One region of the Bacillus sp. URHA0034 genome, then DNA from elsewhere that is predicted to be linked to it. Evidence: a T-box and tRNA genes for the amino acid it is inferred to sense, from the RefSeq annotation. Region 1 holds a T-box; the other regions hold tRNA genes.

Region 1 (6,695 bases):
TTTCAAACTTAGAACACATTGTGGTCGATGGACTCATGACAATGGCTCCATTAACAGATAATGAGCAAATTCTTCGGGATTGTTTTCGGAAATTAAGAGAGCTTCGCGATCAAGTTCAGAGCCTTCAGTTAGAGTTTGCACCATGTTCAAATCTTTCAATGGGGATGTCCAATGATTTCGGCATCGCTATTGAAGAAGGGGCAACCATGATTAGAATTGGCACAGCACTTGTCGGTGAAGACGGTTAAGGAGAGAAGAAAATGACGATTAAATCAAAACTAAAAACATTTTTCTTTTTAGATGATGAATATGATAATAACAATGATGAATTAGTAGAGAAGACCGCTCCAGTTAAACAAAAACAGCAGCCTGTTAAAAGTCCAAATGTTGTTAGTTTTCAAAGTATCCCAAAGTCTGCCGGTTCGACTAATGTAACTAAATCCTCAAAGGTTATGATTCTGGAGCCAATAACGTATTCAGAATCAACAGAGATTGCCGATCACTTGAAAAATCGTCGTGCAGTGGTCGTAAACCTGCAAAGTATTGGCCAGACCGAAGGCCGTCAAATTGTTGATTTCTTAAGCGGAGTGGTCTATGCGATCGGGGGAGATATTCAAAAGATCGGCTCAAGTATTTTTTTATGTACTCCTGATAATGTAGAAGTCACCGGGAATATTACAGATTTCCTACCTGAACACAATAACCCTAATACAAGGTGGTAATGTGAATGGCTTTTATCTTTAATTTATTAATACAATTAATCAATATTTATTCATGGGCGTTAATTATATATATATTGATGTCTTGGTTTCCAAATGCAAGAGAAACTAAGATTGGACAATTTCTGGCAAGAATTTGTGAACCTTATTTAGAGCCATTTAGAAAAATCATTCCCCAAATTGGAATGATGGATATTTCTCCGATTGTAGCGTTCCTTGTTTTGAATTTTGCCACCAGCGGTTTAGGTAGTGTCTACAGGTGGCTTGTATAAGAATGAAAATAGGTTGTGTTAATTAGGATGAATATTTATCAGCATTTCCGTCCAGAGGAACGGGAATTTATTGATCAGGTCTTACAATGGAAAAGCAATGTAGAGCAGCAATACGCCCCTAAGCTGACCGATTTTCTCGACCCTAGAGAGCAGCATATTGTTAAAATGCTGCTTGGTGAGCATAGTGAGGTAAAATATCAGCTTTTTGGCGGGATTTCTGGTTTAGAAAGAAACAGAGCCCTCATTTATCCGGATTATTTAATCCCAAATGAAGACGATTTTCAAATCAGTTTATTTGAAATTGAATACCCACGAAAGTTTGTTAAGATTGAACACCGGCAGGTTTTAGGGACGCTCATGTCTGTAGGTCTCAAACGTGGGAAATTTGGCGACATTCTGATAAGTGAGGGGCGGGTTCAATTTTTTGCTGCTAAAGAGATAAGTCAATATATAAAGAACAATGTCGAATCAATAGGCAGGGCAGGAGTAAAATTAGTTGAAACAGATATCGAAAATGCCGTTGCTGCGGCAACGGTTTGGGATGAGAATGAATTAACATTATCATCCTTGCGGCTCGACACGGTTATATCGGGGATTTATCATCTTTCCCGGCAAAAATCCCTAGCCTTAATTCAGCATGGACTAGTTAAAGTGAACTGGACTTCAATCGAGAATCCTTCCTTTCCATGTGAAGCGGGTGATATGCTCTCGGTCCGGGGGCAAGGACGAGCAAAAATTATCGGGTTAGAAGGCAAAACAAAAAAGGAAAAATGGCGAGTTATTATCGGAAAGCAAAAATAATTGTAAATGAAGCAGGATTTTCGAAAAACTTGTCGAATATTTGCTTATACATATTGAAGTACAGAATGCATGGAGGTGGCTTTAATGCCGTTAACGCCGTTAGATATTCATAATAAAGAGTTTAATAAAGGATTTCGCGGGTATGATGAAGATGAAGTAAATGAATTCCTTGACCAGGTAATCAAGGATTATGAACTTGTACTTAGAGAAAAAAGAGAATTGGAAGAACGCCTCAATGAGATGAATGACCGTCTAGGCCATTTTGTGAATATTGAAGAAACACTCAATAAATCCATCATTATTGCCCAAGAGGCTGGGGAAGAAGTAAAACGCAATGCCCAAAAGGAAGCAAAGCTGATCATAAAAGAAGCCGAGAAAAATGCAGATCGGATTGTGAATGAATCCCTTTCAAAAGCAAGAAAGATTGCTCTTGAAATTGAAGATTTAAAGAAACAATCTAAAGTTTTCCGGACCCGTTTTAAAATGTTGATTGAAGCACAGCTCGATATGCTAAATACAGATGATTGGGATCATTTATTAGAGTATGAGGTCGATGCAACCGAGTTAAAGATTCATGAAGAAGAAGATTCATTAGCTTGACGAAATACATTTTATTAGCATATAATTTTTAGACATAGTAAATAGAATGGAAATTGACGATGAAAGGGACAGTACAATTTTTCTCTAGACTTTTCTAGCGAGTCGGGGGTGGTGAAAGCCCGATAAAGTTGAAAAATTGGAAGATCACCCTCGAGTTCCAGGTTGAAACCCCAATCGGGATAGTAGGCTTAGGCGTGTTATTCACGTTACGAATGGTAAAGAGGATAGTACAAATGGGTATTATCTATCAGGGTGGTACCGCGGGAAAAAACCTTCTCGTCCCTATTTGGGATGAGAAGGTTTTTTTATTTGTCTATTCCCAATACTTATTATGAACAAGGATTTTAGGAGGAAAAGGAAAATGGAATATAAAGACACGCTTTTAATGCCAAAAACGGAATTTCCGATGCGTGGCAATCTTCCCCAAAGAGAACCGGACTTACAGGCTAAATGGGAAGAAATGAACATTTATCAAAAGGTACAAGATCGGACAAAGGGACGTCCGATGTTTGTCCTCCATGATGGGCCGCCATACGCTAATGGAGATATCCATATGGGGCATGCATTAAATAAAATTTTAAAAGACATGATTGTCCGTTACAAATCTATGAGCGGTTATCATGCTCCATATGTACCTGGCTGGGATACGCACGGTTTACCGATTGAACAGGCTTTAACCAACAAAGGTGTGAAACGGAAAGAAATGACGGTTGCTGAATTCCGGGAGCTTTGCGCAAAGTATGCTCTTGAGCAAATTGATAATCAGCGGACTCAATTTAAGCGTCTCGGTGTTAGGGGAGATTGGGAGAATCCATACATTACCCTAAAACCTGAATATGAAGCACAGCAAATTAAAGTGTTTGGCGAGATGGCGAAAAAAGGCTATATCTATAAAGGAAAGAAGCCGGTTTATTGGTCTCCATCCAGTGAATCAGCTTTAGCTGAGGCTGAAATTGAATATCAAGATAAAAAATCCGCATCTATTTATGTTGGTTTTAAAGTGAAAGATGGCAAGGGTGTCCTAGATACCGATACACAAATTGTCATCTGGACAACAACCCCTTGGACGATTCCGGCTAACCTTGGTATTTCTGTACATCCTGACTTAACCTATGTAGTGGTTTCCACTAACGGAAATAAGTACCTGGTGGCGGAAAGCTTATTAGAAGCTTTCACAAAAGAAGTAGGCTGGGAAGAAACAGAAGTTGTCCAAAAAGTAAAAGGTGCTGATTTAGAATATATTATTGCTGCACATCCATTGTATAACCGTGATTCTTTAGTTATGTTAGGTGAACACGTTACTACTGATGCTGGTACTGGATGCGTTCATACCGCTCCTGGACACGGGGAAGATGACTTCTATGTTGGTCAGAAATATGGTCTAGATGTGTTATGTCCTGTGGATGATAAAGGTGTTATGACGGCAGAGGCAGTTGGTTTTGAAGGTTTGTTCTATGATACTGCCAACAAACCGATTGTCCAAGCGCTAGAAGACGCTGGTGCATTGTTAAAGCTATCGTTTATTACACACTCCTATCCACATGACTGGAGAACAAAGAAGCCGGTCATTTACCGTGCTACGGCACAATGGTTTGCATCCATTAAGGATTTCCGGAATGAACTATTAGAGGCAGTAAAAGAAACCCAATGGGTCCCTGCCTGGGGAGAAACAAGATTATTTAATATGGTTCGTGACCGGGGGGATTGGTGTATTTCCCGCCAACGTGTCTGGGGTGTTCCAATTCCTGTATTCTATGCGGAAAATGGTGAAGAAATTATCACCGATGAAACCATTGAACACGTATCAAACCTTTTCCGTGAACATGGTTCGAATGTCTGGTTTGAACGCGAAGCCAAAGATTTACTTCCTGAAGGCTTTACTCATCCTAGCAGTCCAAATGGTACGTTTACAAAAGAAACGGATATCATGGATGTTTGGTTTGATTCAGGTTCATCTCATCAGGCAGTATTGCTTGAGAGAGAGGATTTAGTAAGACCAGCAGACCTTTATCTTGAAGGTTCAGACCAATACCGCGGCTGGTTTAACTCATCGTTATCAACGGCTGTTGCTGTGACGGGCAAGGCGCCATACAAGGGTGTCCTAAGCCATGGCTTTGCGCTTGATGGTGAAGGCAGAAAGATGAGTAAATCAATTGGAAATGTTGTCGTTCCAGCAAAGGTTATGAATCAATTAGGTGCCGATATTTTACGGCTTTGGGTAGCATCGGTTGACTACCAGTCAGATGTTCGTGTATCAGATGCGATCTTAAAACAAGTGGCAGAGGTATACCGTAAAATTCGTAACACTTTCCGTTTCTTATTAGGAAACTTAGCTGACTTTGACCCAGCTGTAAACAAAGTTGATTATGCTAATTTACGTGAAGTGGATCAATTTATGCTTGTGAAACTGAATAAATTAATCAGCTATGTACGGAATGCTTATGAGAACTACGAGTTTGCGGGCATTTATCATGCTGTCAATAATTTCTGTACTTTAGATCTAAGTGCATTCTATCTTGATTTTGCTAAGGATGTTCTTTATATTGAGGCTGCCGATAATCACGAGCGCCGAGCTATTCAAACAGTGTTATATGAATCACTGCTTGCCTTAACTAAATTGGTTTCTCCAATTCTTTCGCATACAGCTGACGAAGTCTGGCAGTTTATTCCGGCTGTTAAAGAGGAAAGTGTCCAATTAACAGACCTGCCGGAGTATCAGGAATTAGCAGGGGCAGAAGAACTCGAGGAGAAATGGTCCGCTTTCATGACGCTCCGTGATGATGTGTTAAAAGCCCTTGAAGAAGCCCGTAATCAGAAAGTAATCGGTAAGTCTTTAACAGCAAAGGTTACGTTATATGTAAATGAAAAATCCAAAGCGCTGTTGGATTCCATCAGTGAAGACCTGAAGCAGTTGTTTATTGTCTCCGCTTTTGAAGTGGCTGGATCATATGATCAGGCACCTGACGATGCTGTGAAATTAGAAACAGCCGCAATCGTCGTGACAAAAGCAGAAGGTGAAACATGTGAACGATGCTGGATTGTTACACCAGAGGTGGGTCAAGACCCTGAGCATAGTACCCTTTGTCCACGTTGTGCAAGTGTTGTTAAAGAAAATTATTCACATCTAGCATAATGCGTAAGCCCCTTGCCAGCAGGCGAGGGGCTTTTTCTATATCGTTATACAGTATTCGGGTAAATCCGTATTTTTAAAATTTACCTTTTTCACTAATAGTTGTAGTCGTTGTCAATTGTTTTACCGTGTCAGGAATGAAACTAAGGAGATAATATTACAAATGACAAATAACGGAGGTAACAACTATGAATGCCATGCAGGAAAAGCTGTTTTTAGAACTCCGTCAAACAAAGGAAGAAATTGAGAACTCTCTTAAGAAACAAAAGCAACAGTGGCTCACCTCTATATTGAAGGCAGAGCTTCAAGACATTAATGCGGCTATCCAAAAGGTAGAGGATGGGAAATTTGGCCAATGTGAAATCTCTGGTGAATTTATCCCTGATGATTTACTTAAGATGATTCCCACCATCAGGTCGATTAAAGACACAGAGGACTTAGAACTCTTTTACAAAAAGCCCCTTTCCACTGCTTTTTTGTAATGTTACATTGTCGTTATGCGATTAAGTATGCTAAAATGCAAAGGAGATTAGAAAAGCGTACTGCTGACTCTAGTCAGCTTAATGTGGAGGTATCGTAAGTGTTTTATTACTTAATCGCAATTTTTGTAATATTATTAGACCAATTTACAAAATGGTTAATCGTAAACAACATGTTATTAGGCGAGAGTATACCAATCATCAATAATGTTTTGTATATTACTTCTCACCGTAATCGCGGAGCTGCATGGGGAATCCTCCAAGGCCAAATGTGGCTTTTTTATGTTATTACCATTGTGGTTATTGTCGGAATTATCTTTTATCTGCAAAAAGCCGCACGAGGTAAAATGCTATTGGGAGTTTCTTTAGCATTGATGCTTGGAGGTGCGATTGGTAATTTTATTGATCGTGTTATGAGAAAAGAAGTAGTTGATTTTATCCATGCGTATATTTTTAACTATAACTTTCCAGTCTTTAATATTGCCGATTCTTCACTCGTAATCGGCGTCATTTTGTTAATGATTCAAATGCTGCTAGATGAGCGGGGATCAAAGGAGAAATCATATGGAGAAAATGGAACACACCATTCTTGAAGATCAAAAAGGGGACCGAATTGATAAGGTCATCTCAGGTTTAGACGAAGAATGGTCACGAACACAGGTTCAGCAATGGATTAAGAATGGGAATGTCTTGG
Region 2 (6,695 bases), 1.6 Mb from region 1:
TGATTTCCAACCATTCTGAGGGAACCTTTGGGCGCCTCCGTTACTCTTTAGGAGGCGACCGCCCCAGTCAAACTGCCCACCTGACACTGTCTCCCACCCCGATCAGGGGTGCGGGTTAGAATTTCAATACAGCCAGGGTAGTATCCCACCGACGCCTCCACCGAAGCTGGCGCTCCGGCTTCTCAGGCTCCTACCTATCCTGTACAAGCTGTACCAAAATTCAATATCAGGCTACAGTAAAGCTCCACGGGGTCTTTCCGTCCTGTCGCGGGTAACCTGCATCTTCACAGGTACTATAATTTCACCGAGTCTCTCGTTGAGACAGTGCCCAGATCGTTACGCCTTTCGTGCGGGTCGGAACTTACCCGACAAGGAATTTCGCTACCTTAGGACCGTTATAGTTACGGCCGCCGTTTACTGGGGCTTCGATTCAGAGCTTCGCTTGCGCTAACCCCTCCTCTTAACCTTCCAGCACCGGGCAGGCGTCAGCCCCTATACTTCGCCTTGCGGCTTCGCAGAGACCTGTGTTTTTGCTAAACAGTCGCCTGGGCCTATTCACTGCGGCTCTTCGAGGCTATGAACCCCAAAGAGCACCCCTTCTCCCGAAGTTACGGGGTCATTTTGCCGAGTTCCTTAACGAGAGTTCTCTCGCTCACCTTAGGATTCTCTCCTCGCCTACCTGTGTCGGTTTGCGGTACGGGCACCCTTTTATCTCGCTAGAGGCTTTTCTTGGCAGTGTGGAATCAGGAACTTCGGTACTATATTTCCCTCGCTGTCACAGCTCAGCCTTCACGAGAAGCGGATTTTCCTGCTTCTCAGCCTAACTGCTTAGACGCGCATATCCAACAGCGCGCTTACCCTATCCTCCTGCGTCCCCCCATCACTCAAACGATAAAGAGGTGGTACAGGAATATCAACCTGTTGTCCATCGCCTACGCCTTTCGGCCTCGGCTTAGGTCCCGACTAACCCTGAGCGGACGAGCCTTCCTCAGGAAACCTTAGGCATTCGGTGGATGAGATTCTCACTCATCTTTCGCTACTCATACCGGCATTCTCACTTCTAAGCGCTCCACCAGTCCTTACGGTCTAGCTTCAACGCCCTTAGAACGCTCTCCTACCACTGACATCGAAGATGTCAATCCACAGCTTCGGTGATACGTTTAGCCCCGGTACATTTTCGGCGCAGAGTCACTCGACCAGTGAGCTATTACGCACTCTTTAAATGGTGGCTGCTTCTAAGCCAACATCCTGGTTGTCTAAGCAACTCCACATCCTTTTCCACTTAACGTATACTTTGGGACCTTAGCTGGTGGTCTGGGCTGTTTCCCTTTTGACTACGGATCTTATCACTCGCAGTCTGACTCCCACGGATAAGTCTTTGGCATTCGGAGTTTGTCTGAATTCGGTAACCCGATGAGGGCCCCTAGTCCAAACAGTGCTCTACCTCCAAGACTCTAACTACGTGAGGCTAGCCCTAAAGCTATTTCGGAGAGAACCAGCTATCTCCAAGTTCGATTGGAATTTCTCCGCTACCCACACCTCATCCCCGCACTTTTCAACGTGCGTGGGTTCGGGCCTCCATCCAGTGTTACCTGGACTTCACCCTGGACATGGGTAGATCACCTGGTTTCGGGTCTACGACCACATACTAATTCGCCCTATTCAGACTCGCTTTCGCTGCGGCTCCGTCTCTTCAACTTAACCTTGCATGTAATCGTAACTCGCCGGTTCATTCTACAAAAGGCACGCTATCACCCATTAACGGGCTCTAACTACTTGTAGGCACACGGTTTCAGGAACTATTTCACTCCCCTTCCGGGGTGCTTTTCACCTTTCCCTCACGGTACTGGTTCACTATCGGTCACTAGGGAGTATTTAGCCTTGGGAGATGGTCCTCCCTGCTTCCGACCGGATTTCACGTGTCCGGCCGTACTCAGGATCCACTCAGGAGGGAACGAAGTTTCAACTACAGGGCTTTTACCTTCTATGACGGGCCTTTCCAGACCGCTTCATCTACCCCGTTCCTTTGTAACTCCATGTTGAGTGTCCTACAACCCCAAGAGGCAAGCCTCTTGGTTTGGGCTAATCCCGTTTCGCTCGCCGCTACTTAGGGAATCGCGTTTGCTTTCTCTTCCTCCGGGTACTTAGATGTTTCAGTTCCCCGGGTCTGCCATCAATACCCTATGTATTCAGGTAAAGATACTGCTCCATTACGAGCAGTGGGTTTCCCCATTCGGAAATCTCCGGATCAAAGCTTACTTACAGCTCCCCGAAGCATATCGGTGTTAGTCCCGTCCTTCATCGGCTCCTAGTGCCAAGGCATTCACCGTGCGCCCTTTCTAACTTAACCTAAAAGGTTTTACTCTATTTAAAATAGAGAGAAAAACTAAAATGGCGATTTTACTCGGTTTTTACTTGGTTTCTTCTATACGATTATCTAGTTTTCAAAGAACGAATTTCGACGTTTTTAATCGTCATTGGTGGAGTCTAGGGGGATCGAACCCCTGACCTCCTGCGTGCAAAGCAGGCGCTCTCCCAGCTGAGCTAAGACCCCGTTATGAAGTATGGTGGGCCTAAATGGACTCGAACCATCGACCTCACGCTTATCAGGCGTGCGCTCTAACCAGCTGAGCTATAGGCCCATACCATAAAATATTTTGAGAGGATTGCTCCCTCAAAACTAAACAAACAAAAAACGGTCAACTTCTTATCAGTCCATAAGGACTGCATTATCCTTAGAAAGGAGGTGATCCAGCCGCACCTTCCGATACGGCTACCTTGTTACGACTTCACCCCAATCATCTGTCCCACCTTAGGCGGCTGGCTCCGAAAAGGTTACCCCACCGACTTCGGGTGTTACAAACTCTCGTGGTGTGACGGGCGGTGTGTACAAGGCCCGGGAACGTATTCACCGCGGCATGCTGATCCGCGATTACTAGCGATTCCGGCTTCATGTAGGCGAGTTGCAGCCTACAATCCGAACTGAGAATGGTTTTATGGGATTGGCTAGGCCTCGCGGCTTTGCTGCCCTTTGTACCATCCATTGTAGCACGTGTGTAGCCCAGGTCATAAGGGGCATGATGATTTGACGTCATCCCCACCTTCCTCCGGTTTGTCACCGGCAGTCACCTTAGAGTGCCCAACTGAATGCTGGCAACTAAGATCAAGGGTTGCGCTCGTTGCGGGACTTAACCCAACATCTCACGACACGAGCTGACGACAACCATGCACCACCTGTCACTCTGTCCCCCGAAGGGGAAATTCCTATCTCTAGGAGTGTCAGAGGATGTCAAGACCTGGTAAGGTTCTTCGCGTTGCTTCGAATTAAACCACATGCTCCACCGCTTGTGCGGGCCCCCGTCAATTCCTTTGAGTTTCAGCCTTGCGGCCGTACTCCCCAGGCGGAGTGCTTAATGCGTTAGCTGCAGCACTAAAGGGCGGAAACCCTCTAACACTTAGCACTCATCGTTTACGGCGTGGACTACCAGGGTATCTAATCCTGTTTGCTCCCCACGCTTTCGCGCCTCAGCGTCAGTTACAGACCAGAAAGCCGCCTTCGCCACTGGTGTTCCTCCACATCTCTACGCATTTCACCGCTACACGTGGAATTCCGCTTTCCTCTTCTGCACTCAAGTCCCCCAGTTTCCAATGACCCTCCACGGTTGAGCCGTGGGCTTTCACATCAGACTTAAAGGACCGCCTGCGCGCGCTTTACGCCCAATAATTCCGGACAACGCTTGCCACCTACGTATTACCGCGGCTGCTGGCACGTAGTTAGCCGTGGCTTTCTGGTTAGGTACCGTCAAGGTACCGGCAGTTACTCCGGTACTTGTTCTTCCCTAACAACAGAGCTTTACGACCCGAAGGCCTTCATCGCTCACGCGGCGTTGCTCCATCAGACTTTCGTCCATTGTGGAAGATTCCCTACTGCTGCCTCCCGTAGGAGTCTGGGCCGTGTCTCAGTCCCAGTGTGGCCGATCACCCTCTCAGGTCGGCTACGCATCGTCGCCTTGGTGAGCCATTACCTCACCAACTAGCTAATGCGCCGCGGGCCCATCTGTAAGTGTCAGCCGAAACCGACTTTCAGCTTTCCCTCATGAGAGGAAAGGGATTATCCGGTATTAGCACCGGTTTCCCGGTGTTATCCCAGTCTTACAGGCAGGTTGCCCACGTGTTACTCACCCGTCCGCCGCTAACCAACAGGAGCAAGCTCCTATTGATTCGCTCGACTTGCATGTATTAGGCACGCCGCCAGCGTTCGTCCTGAGCCAGGATCAAACTCTCCAAGAAAGTTGATTTAGCTCATAATTTAAAACGTTGGCTTCATTTCATAAGAAATGAATATTTATTGTTTGTTGACGTTTTTGTTTGTTTAGTTTTCAAAGAGCAAATATAACTTATCGCTTAAAAGCGACTTTATTATCATAACAAGTTATCAACTAGAAGTCAATAACTTTCTTTTTTTATGTGTCGTCTTGGTGACGACTTTTAATATATTACAGCATCAAACTTAATCCGTCAAGCAAATAGTTACTATTTTTTCTAGAATAAATTCTTTCTTTTGATCCTCTCTACAGAAATAAGGAAAACCGCTGTTTTATCAGCGGTTTTTTGTCCTATAAAACCCAATGTTGGATTGCAACCAACGCAACTAATCCGGGTATACCAAGAAATCCTGACACAGCAGACGTTGCATAATTAATCGGGACATGAATTCCGTAACGATTGCCGGCCACGTTCAAAAAAAATAGAAACAAGGCTCCTATTAAAAATTTCACAGCTGCCTGTCCGACAAATCTTACAGGCTTAACTGGTGCACCAGAAAATAATAATAAAAGTATAAGCCCGCCTAAAATAGAAATCACAACAATTGGTTCCAATTAGTGCTTTCCCCCTTTAAGGTCTTTTTACTTACAACATATGTACAAGTTGTTAGGTATAGACCATAGGGGGTAAAATACTATTTACTTTAGGATTGTTACATTACGTTGCTTTGCTTCTCTTAATAAAAAGATATATTTAGCTTCAGCTATTTTAGTTTGGCAGATCACTTCTTCCGAGGGATCAAAACTTTTTTCTAAAAGCAGCTTTTCTTGTTGCCAATTTATTTTATATCGGTTTAACTGTGCTAACAGCTTTTCATCATATTCTTTTCGAAGCCGTCCTTTGCGCCGAAACAACATGTGTTATTCCTCCGGTAATCGTGTCTAGCTAACCTCTGTAATTAGACATTACATTCGCCGTTCACTTATTTATGGTTTACAATTCCCGTCTTCCTTCTAGCGCCTTAGATAAGGTTACCTCATCTGCATACTCCAGGTCCCCTCCAACAGGAAGTCCATGAGCAATTCTTGTGGTTTTAATACCTGATGGTTTCAATAAACGGGAGATGTACATAGCTGTTGCTTCTCCCTCAATATTGGGATTTGTGGCGAGAATCACTTCTTGAACCGTTTCATCTTGAAGCCGCTTCAACAAATCAGGGATATTTATATCCTCTGGCCCAATTCCATCCATAGGCGAAATAGCCCCGTGCAGAACATGATATAAGCCGTTGAATTCCTTCATCTTTTCCATTGCAATAACATCCTTTGGATCCTGAACGACACAAATAATGCTTTTATCCCTGCGCTGATCTTCACAGATATAACACGGATCTTGATCAGTAATATGGCCACAGACCGAGCAGTAAGTAAGATTACGTTTGGCATTCACAAGTGCCTTTGCAAAATCGAGCACTGTGTCTTCTTTCATATTCAAAACATGAAATGCAAGACGGGCAGCCGTTTTAGGGCCAATCCCAGGCAGTTTCATAAAGCTGTCAATCAGCTTTGATATTGGTTCTGGATAGTGCATGTGATTTTTCTCCTCTAGAAAAGCAGGGGTGCCTGACCTCGGAGGGTTAACCCCGAATGCCTATGCACCCCTGCTAATGTATAATTAAAAAGGTAAATTCATTCCTTTAGTAAATTGCCCCATTGTATTGTTTGTTAATTCTTCTGCCTTTTTAAGGGCATCATTAACAGCTGCAAGTACTAGGTCTTGAAGCATTTCAACATCATCAGGATCTACGGCCTCAGGCTTAATTTGCACATCTACCACTTCTTTATGTCCTGTCACTATGACAGTCACCATGCCTCCGCCAGCAGTACCTTCAATTTTTTGCTGACCTAGCTCTTCTTGAGCCTCAGCCATTTTCTTTTGCATTTTTTGCATTTGTTTCATCATATTTTGCATGTTACCCATTCCTCCACCACGCATCATAAATCTAGCCTCCATTTAATTAGTTATTTATTAGTCAATAATTTCTACAAAATCAGCACCAAATATTTTCTTTGCTTCAGCGATATGCGGTTCTTCTTCCTTAACAGATTCACCACTGATACTTGTTCCTTCTTCACTATGCTGAGTGTTCAAAAAGCTTTCGCGAATCGGCATCCATTGATCTTCAGGAACACCTAAAAGCTGAAGCCTCTTTCCAGTTAATTTTAAAAGTGAGGATGTTACAGCGTCAAGGAAATCGGTGCGGTTCATTGCCATTTGGCAAATCATTTCATGCTTAAACTTTATAATAAAAGCAGTCGAAGAGGCCGCAATCGGTTCAGCATCATTTAATAATGCCGCCTGTGATTTTAACAGACTCGAAAGCATTTCTCCCCAGTTCGCTTTAATTAAATTTAAATCATTCTTCGTTG
Region 3 (6,695 bases), 1.7 Mb from region 1:
AGAAAAAATTGAGGATGAATTCCAAAGTTTGATGAAGTTAATTGCGGAACTAAAAGCAATTTTGGCCGATGAGGAAAAAATTCTCGAGATCATCCGTGAAGAATTATTAGAAATTAAAGAACGTTTCAATGATAAACGCCGGACAGAAATTGTCATGGGCGGTATTGAAAATATCGAAGATGAGGATTTAATTCCACGCGAAAATATCGTTATTTCGTTAACCCATAATGGCTATATTAAACGGCTCCCAGTGTCCACTTATCGTGCGCAGAGACGCGGCGGCCGGGGTATACAAGGAATGGGAACAAATGAAGACGACTTTGTTGAACATCTAATTACTACTTCGTCCCATGATACGATTTTATTCTTTACCAATAAAGGGAAGGTTTATCGTTCTAAAGGATATGAGATACCGGAGTATAGCAGGACAGCTAAAGGGCTTCCGATTATAAATCTGCTTGGTATCGAAAAAGGTGAGTGGATCAATGCAATTATTCCTGTAGACGAATTTGTGGATGATTGGTTCTTATTCTTCACAACGAAGGAAGGGGTCTCAAAGCGTTCACCACTGTCATCGTTTGCCCATATCCGTAACAATGGTTTGATTGCGTTAAGTCTGCGTGAAGGAGATGAATTAATCTCTGTTCGTCTGACTGATGGGACCAAACATATCATTATTGGTACTAAGAAAGGCATGCTAATCCACTTTCCTGAGACTGACGTCCGATCAATGGGACGTACGGCAACAGGGGTCAAAGGGATTACTCTTGATTCAGATGATGAAGTAGTAGGTATGGAAGTAATAGAAGAAGATAACGACGTACTAATTGTAACCAAAAATGGTTATGGAAAACGTACTCCTGCATCTGAGTACCGGATTCAAGGCCGAGGTGGTAAAGGGATTAAAACCTGCCATGTCACAGAGAAAAACGGAAACCTAGTCTCCATGAGAGCTGTAACTGGAGAAGAAGATATCATGCTGATTACAACCGGTGGTGTGTTAATTCGAACTGATGTTGCAGGTATTTCACAGATGGGTCGAAATACACAAGGTGTTAAACTGATCAATTTAAAAGAAAGTGAAAATGAATTTGTTGCAACCGTAGCAAAGGTTGAAAAAGAAGAGGAACTAGAGCAAGATGAAGCTGCTCTAGTTGATAGCAATGAAGCAGTCCTTGATGAAGGCCAAGATGACAGCCTTCCTGAAGGTGAAGAATAATTTTGATTAAAAGGAGCACTTTCATGTGCTCCTTTTATTATGACCAAAAGTTGGAGCGGCTATATAAAATTTATTCGAAAAAATTGTTGACTTCATTTGATATGGGTGGTATATTAATAAAGTCGCTTCGGGGCGATGGTTGTTCTTTGAAAACTAAACAAACAAAAACGTCAACAAACAATAATATTCATTTCTTAGGAAATGAAGCCAACGTAACAAATTGAGCTAAATCAACTTTCTTGGAGAGTTTGATCCTGGCTCAGGACGAACGCTGGCGGCGTGCCTAATACATGCAAGTCGAGCGAATCAATAGGAGCTTGCTCCTGTTGGTTAGCGGCGGACGGGTGAGTAACACGTGGGCAACCTGCCTGTAAGACTGGGATAACACCGGGAAACCGGTGCTAATACCGGATAATCCTTTTCCTCTCATGAGGAAAAGTTGAAAGTCGGTTTCGGCTGACACTTACAGATGGGCCCGCGGCGCATTAGCTAGTTGGTGAGGTAACGGCTCACCAAGGCGACGATGCGTAGCCGACCTGAGAGGGTGATCGGCCACACTGGGACTGAGACACGGCCCAGACTCCTACGGGAGGCAGCAGTAGGGAATCTTCCACAATGGACGAAAGTCTGATGGAGCAACGCCGCGTGAGCGATGAAGGCCTTCGGGTCGTAAAACTCTGTTGTTAGGGAAGAACAAGTACCGGAGTAACTGCCGGTACCTTGACGGTACCTAACCAGAAAGCCACGGCTAACTACGTGCCAGCAGCCGCGGTAATACGTAGGTGGCAAGCGTTGTCCGGAATTATTGGGCGTAAAGCGCGCGCAGGCGGTCCTTTAAGTCTGATGTGAAAGCCCACGGCTCAACCGTGGAGGGTCATTGGAAACTGGGGGACTTGAGTGCAGAAGAGGAAAGCGGAATTCCACGTGTAGCGGTGAAATGCGTAGAGATGTGGAGGAACACCAGTGGCGAAGGCGGCTTTCTGGTCTGTAACTGACGCTGAGGCGCGAAAGCGTGGGGAGCAAACAGGATTAGATACCCTGGTAGTCCACGCCGTAAACGATGAGTGCTAAGTGTTAGAGGGTTTCCGCCCTTTAGTGCTGCAGCTAACGCATTAAGCACTCCGCCTGGGGAGTACGGCCGCAAGGCTGAAACTCAAAGGAATTGACGGGGGCCCGCACAAGCGGTGGAGCATGTGGTTTAATTCGAAGCAACGCGAAGAACCTTACCAGGTCTTGACATCCTCTGACACTCCTAGAGATAGGAATTTCCCCTTCGGGGGACAGAGTGACAGGTGGTGCATGGTTGTCGTCAGCTCGTGTCGTGAGATGTTGGGTTAAGTCCCGCAACGAGCGCAACCCTTGATCTTAGTTGCCAGCATTCAGTTGGGCACTCTAAGGTGACTGCCGGTGACAAACCGGAGGAAGGTGGGGATGACGTCAAATCATCATGCCCCTTATGACCTGGGCTACACACGTGCTACAATGGATGGTACAAAGGGCAGCAAAGCCGCGAGGCCTAGCCAATCCCATAAAACCATTCTCAGTTCGGATTGTAGGCTGCAACTCGCCTACATGAAGCCGGAATCGCTAGTAATCGCGGATCAGCATGCCGCGGTGAATACGTTCCCGGGCCTTGTACACACCGCCCGTCACACCACGAGAGTTTGTAACACCCGAAGTCGGTGGGGTAACCGCAAGGAGCCAGCCGCCTAAGGTGGGACAGATGATTGGGGTGAAGTCGTAACAAGGTAGCCGTATCGGAAGGTGCGGCTGGATCACCTCCTTTCTAAGGATAATGCAGTCCTTATGGACTGATAAGAAGTTGACCGTTTTTTGTTTGTTTAGTTTTGAGGGAGCAATCCTCTCAAAATATTTTATGGTATGGGCCTATAGCTCAGCTGGTTAGAGCGCACGCCTGATAAGCGTGAGGTCGATGGTTCGAGTCCATTTAGGCCCACCATACTTCATAACGGGGTCTTAGCTCAGCTGGGAGAGCGCCTGCTTTGCACGCAGGAGGTCAGGGGTTCGATCCCCCTAGACTCCACCAATGATGATTAAAAACGTCGAAATTCGTTCTTTGAAAACTAGATAATCGTATAGAAGAAACCAAGTAAAAACCGAGTAAAATCGCCATTTTAGTTTTTCTCTCTATTTTAAATAGAGTAAAACCTTTTAGGTTAAGTTAGAAAGGGCGCACGGTGAATGCCTTGGCACTAGGAGCCGATGAAGGACGGGACTAACACCGATATGCTTCGGGGAGCTGTAAGTAAGCTTTGATCCGGAGATTTCCGAATGGGGAAACCCACTGCTCGTAATGGAGCAGTATCTTTACCTGAATACATAGGGTATTGATGGCAGACCCGGGGAACTGAAACATCTAAGTACCCGGAGGAAGAGAAAGCAAACGCGATTCCCTAAGTAGCGGCGAGCGAAACGGGATTAGCCCAAACCAAGAGGCTTGCCTCTTGGGGTTGTAGGACACTCAACATGGAGTTACAAAGGAACGGGGTAGATGAAGCGGTCTGGAAAGGCCCGTCATAGAAGGTAAAAGCCCTGTAGTTGAAACTTCGTTCCCTCCTGAGTGGATCCTGAGTACGGCCGGACACGTGAAATCCGGTCGGAAGCAGGGAGGACCATCTCCCAAGGCTAAATACTCCCTAGTGACCGATAGTGAACCAGTACCGTGAGGGAAAGGTGAAAAGCACCCCGGAAGGGGAGTGAAATAGTTCCTGAAACCGTGTGCCTACAAGTAGTTAGAGCCCGTTAATGGGTGATAGCGTGCCTTTTGTAGAATGAACCGGCGAGTTACGATTACATGCAAGGTTAAGTTGAAGAGACGGAGCCGCAGCGAAAGCGAGTCTGAATAGGGCGAATTAGTATGTGGTCGTAGACCCGAAACCAGGTGATCTACCCATGTCCAGGGTGAAGTCCAGGTAACACTGGATGGAGGCCCGAACCCACGCACGTTGAAAAGTGCGGGGATGAGGTGTGGGTAGCGGAGAAATTCCAATCGAACTTGGAGATAGCTGGTTCTCTCCGAAATAGCTTTAGGGCTAGCCTCACGTAGTTAGAGTCTTGGAGGTAGAGCACTGTTTGGACTAGGGGCCCTCATCGGGTTACCGAATTCAGACAAACTCCGAATGCCAAAGACTTATCCGTGGGAGTCAGACTGCGAGTGATAAGATCCGTAGTCAAAAGGGAAACAGCCCAGACCACCAGCTAAGGTCCCAAAGTATACGTTAAGTGGAAAAGGATGTGGAGTTGCTTAGACAACCAGGATGTTGGCTTAGAAGCAGCCACCATTTAAAGAGTGCGTAATAGCTCACTGGTCGAGTGACTCTGCGCCGAAAATGTACCGGGGCTAAACGTATCACCGAAGCTGTGGATTGACACCGTTGGTGTCAGTGGTAGGAGAGCGTTCTAAGGGCGTTGAAGCTAGACCGTAAGGACTGGTGGAGCGCTTAGAAGTGAGAATGCCGGTATGAGTAGCGAAAGATGAGTGAGAATCTCATCCACCGAATGCCTAAGGTTTCCTGAGGAAGGCTCGTCCGCTCAGGGTTAGTCGGGACCTAAGCCGAGGCCGAAAGGCGTAGGCGATGGACAACAGGTTGATATTCCTGTACCACCTCTTTATCGTTTGAGTGATGGGGGGACGCAGGAGGATAGGGTAAGCGCACTGTTGGATATGTGCGTCTAAGCAGTTAGGCTGAGAAGCAGGAAAATCCGCTTCTCGTGTGTGCTGAGCTGTGACAGCGAGGGAAATATAGTACCGAAGTTCCTGATTCCACACTGCCAAGAAAAGCCTCTAGCGAGATAAAAGGTGCCCGTACCGCAAACCGACACAGGTAGGCGAGGAGAGAATCCTAAGGTGAGCGAGAGAACTCTCGTTAAGGAACTCGGCAAAATGACCCCGTAACTTCGGGAGAAGGGGTGCTCTTTGGGGTTCATAGCCTCGAAGAGCCGCAGTGAATAGGCCCAGGCGACTGTTTAGCAAAAACACAGGTCTCTGCGAAGCCGCAAGGCGAAGTATAGGGGCTGACGCCTGCCCGGTGCTGGAAGGTTAAGAGGAGGGGTTAGCTCACGCGAAGCTCTGAATCGAAGCCCCAGTAAACGGCGGCCGTAACTATAACGGTCCTAAGGTAGCGAAATTCCTTGTCGGGTAAGTTCCGACCCGCACGAAAGGCGTAACGATCTGGGCACTGTCTCAACGAGAGACTCGGTGAAATTATAGTACCTGTGAAGATGCAGGTTACCCGCGACAGGACGGAAAGACCCCGTGGAGCTTTACTGTAGCCTGATATTGAATTTTGGTACAGCTTGTACAGGATAGGTAGGAGCCTGAGAAGCCGGAGCGCCAGCTTCGGTGGAGGCGTCGGTGGGATACTACCCTGGCTGTATTGAAATTCTAACCCGCACCCCTTATCGGGGTGGGAGACAGTGTCAGGTGGGCAGTTTGACTGGGGCGGTCGCCTCCTAAAGAGTAACGGAGGCGCCCAAAGGTTCCCTCAGAATGGTTGGAAATCATTCGTAGAGTGTAAAGGCACAAGGGAGCTTGACTGCGAGACCTACAAGTCGAGCAGGGACGAAAGTCGGGCTTAGTGATCCGGTGGTTCCGCATGGAAGGGCCATCGCTCAACGGATAAAAGCTACCCCGGGGATAACAGGCTTATCTCCCCCAAGAGTCCACATCGACGGGGAGGTTTGGCACCTCGATGTCGGCTCATCGCATCCTGGGGCTGTAGTCGGTCCCAAGGGTTGGGCTGTTCGCCCATTAAAGCGGTACGCGAGCTGGGTTCAGAACGTCGTGAGACAGTTCGGTCCCTATCCGTCGTGGGCGCAGGAAATTTGAGAGGAGCTGTCCTTAGTACGAGAGGACCGGGATGGACGCACCGCTGGTGTACCAGTTGTCTTGCCAAAGGCATCGCTGGGTAGCTATGTGCGGACGGGATAAGTGCTGAAAGCATCTAAGCATGAAGCCCCCCTCAAGATGAGATTTCCCATAGCGTCAAGCTAGTAAGATCCCTGAAAGATGATCAGGTTGATAGGTCAGAGGTGGAAGCGTGGCGACATGTGGAGCTGACTGATACTAATCGATCGAGGACTTAACCATAGTCTAAAGCGAATAACTCGTTTTTATAAAGTTTCTTCTACATTATCTAGTTTTGAGAGAGCGATCTTTCAATTAAATAGTCTGGCAATTAAGGCGAGAAGGTCACACCCGTTCCCATACCGAACACGGAAGTTAAGCTTCTCAGCGCCGATGGTAGTTGGGGCTTTGCCCCTGTGAGAGTAGGACGTTGCCAGGCATGTTTAGGACAATCCGGAAGGATTGTCCTTTTGTGTGTTCTAAGAAATTATAGATTTACTACTTGTAAATAACTTTTTACAGGGTTAGATACGTCCAGCTCCAGCGCCTAGCCCCTCGAGGTCATAAGTCAATCCGTCTAAAAGGTTAAAGAGCAACCTTTCAGCCGTC

The links. The T-box of region 1 lies ahead of ileS (isoleucine--tRNA ligase). A T-box ahead of a tRNA ligase gene usually reads a tRNA of that ligase, here a tRNA-Ile.
Region 2: it encodes a tRNA-Ile, which carries the amino acid that the T-box ahead of ileS (isoleucine--tRNA ligase) is inferred to sense. The anticodon was not compared.
Region 3: it encodes a tRNA-Ile, which carries the amino acid that the T-box ahead of ileS (isoleucine--tRNA ligase) is inferred to sense. The anticodon was not compared.

What each region holds. Positions count from the first base shown of each region.
Region 1 is NZ_JBWCDK010000002.1:1,227,739-1,234,433, reverse strand. Features, by position in the region: gene ACZ9EE_RS08005 (YggS family pyridoxal phosphate-dependent enzyme) at 1-248, shown strand, start outside; gene ACZ9EE_RS08000 (cell division protein SepF) at 261-722, shown strand; gene ACZ9EE_RS07995 (YggT family protein) at 728-991, shown strand; gene ACZ9EE_RS07990 (YlmH family RNA-binding protein) at 1,019-1,792, shown strand; gene ACZ9EE_RS07985 (DivIVA domain-containing protein) at 1,877-2,392, shown strand; T-box leader at 2,443-2,679, shown strand; gene ileS (isoleucine--tRNA ligase) at 2,754-5,525, shown strand; gene ACZ9EE_RS07975 (hypothetical protein) at 5,711-6,004, shown strand; gene lspA (signal peptidase II) at 6,103-6,594, shown strand; gene ACZ9EE_RS07965 (RluA family pseudouridine synthase) at 6,566-6,695, shown strand, end outside.
Region 2 is NZ_JBWCDK010000002.1:2,868,195-2,874,889, forward strand. Features, by position in the region: rRNA gene ACZ9EE_RS15880 (23S ribosomal RNA) at 1-2,350, opposite strand, end outside; tRNA gene ACZ9EE_RS15885 (tRNA-Ala) at 2,479-2,554, opposite strand; tRNA gene ACZ9EE_RS15890 (tRNA-Ile) at 2,566-2,642, opposite strand; rRNA gene ACZ9EE_RS15895 (16S ribosomal RNA) at 2,740-4,290, opposite strand; gene ACZ9EE_RS15900 (pro-sigmaK processing inhibitor BofA family protein) at 4,617-4,880, opposite strand; gene ACZ9EE_RS15905 (YaaL family protein) at 4,965-5,183, opposite strand; gene recR (recombination mediator RecR) at 5,260-5,856, opposite strand; gene ACZ9EE_RS15915 (YbaB/EbfC family nucleoid-associated protein) at 5,941-6,264, opposite strand; gene dnaX (DNA polymerase III subunit gamma/tau) at 6,295-6,695, opposite strand, start outside.
Region 3 is NZ_JBWCDK010000002.1:2,887,513-2,894,207, reverse strand. Features, by position in the region: partial or broken gene gyrA (DNA gyrase subunit A) at 1-1,219, shown strand, start outside; rRNA gene ACZ9EE_RS16005 (16S ribosomal RNA) at 1,456-3,005, shown strand; tRNA gene ACZ9EE_RS16000 (tRNA-Ile) at 3,103-3,179, shown strand; tRNA gene ACZ9EE_RS15995 (tRNA-Ala) at 3,191-3,266, shown strand; rRNA gene ACZ9EE_RS15990 (23S ribosomal RNA) at 3,395-6,329, shown strand; rRNA gene rrf (5S ribosomal RNA) at 6,410-6,525, shown strand.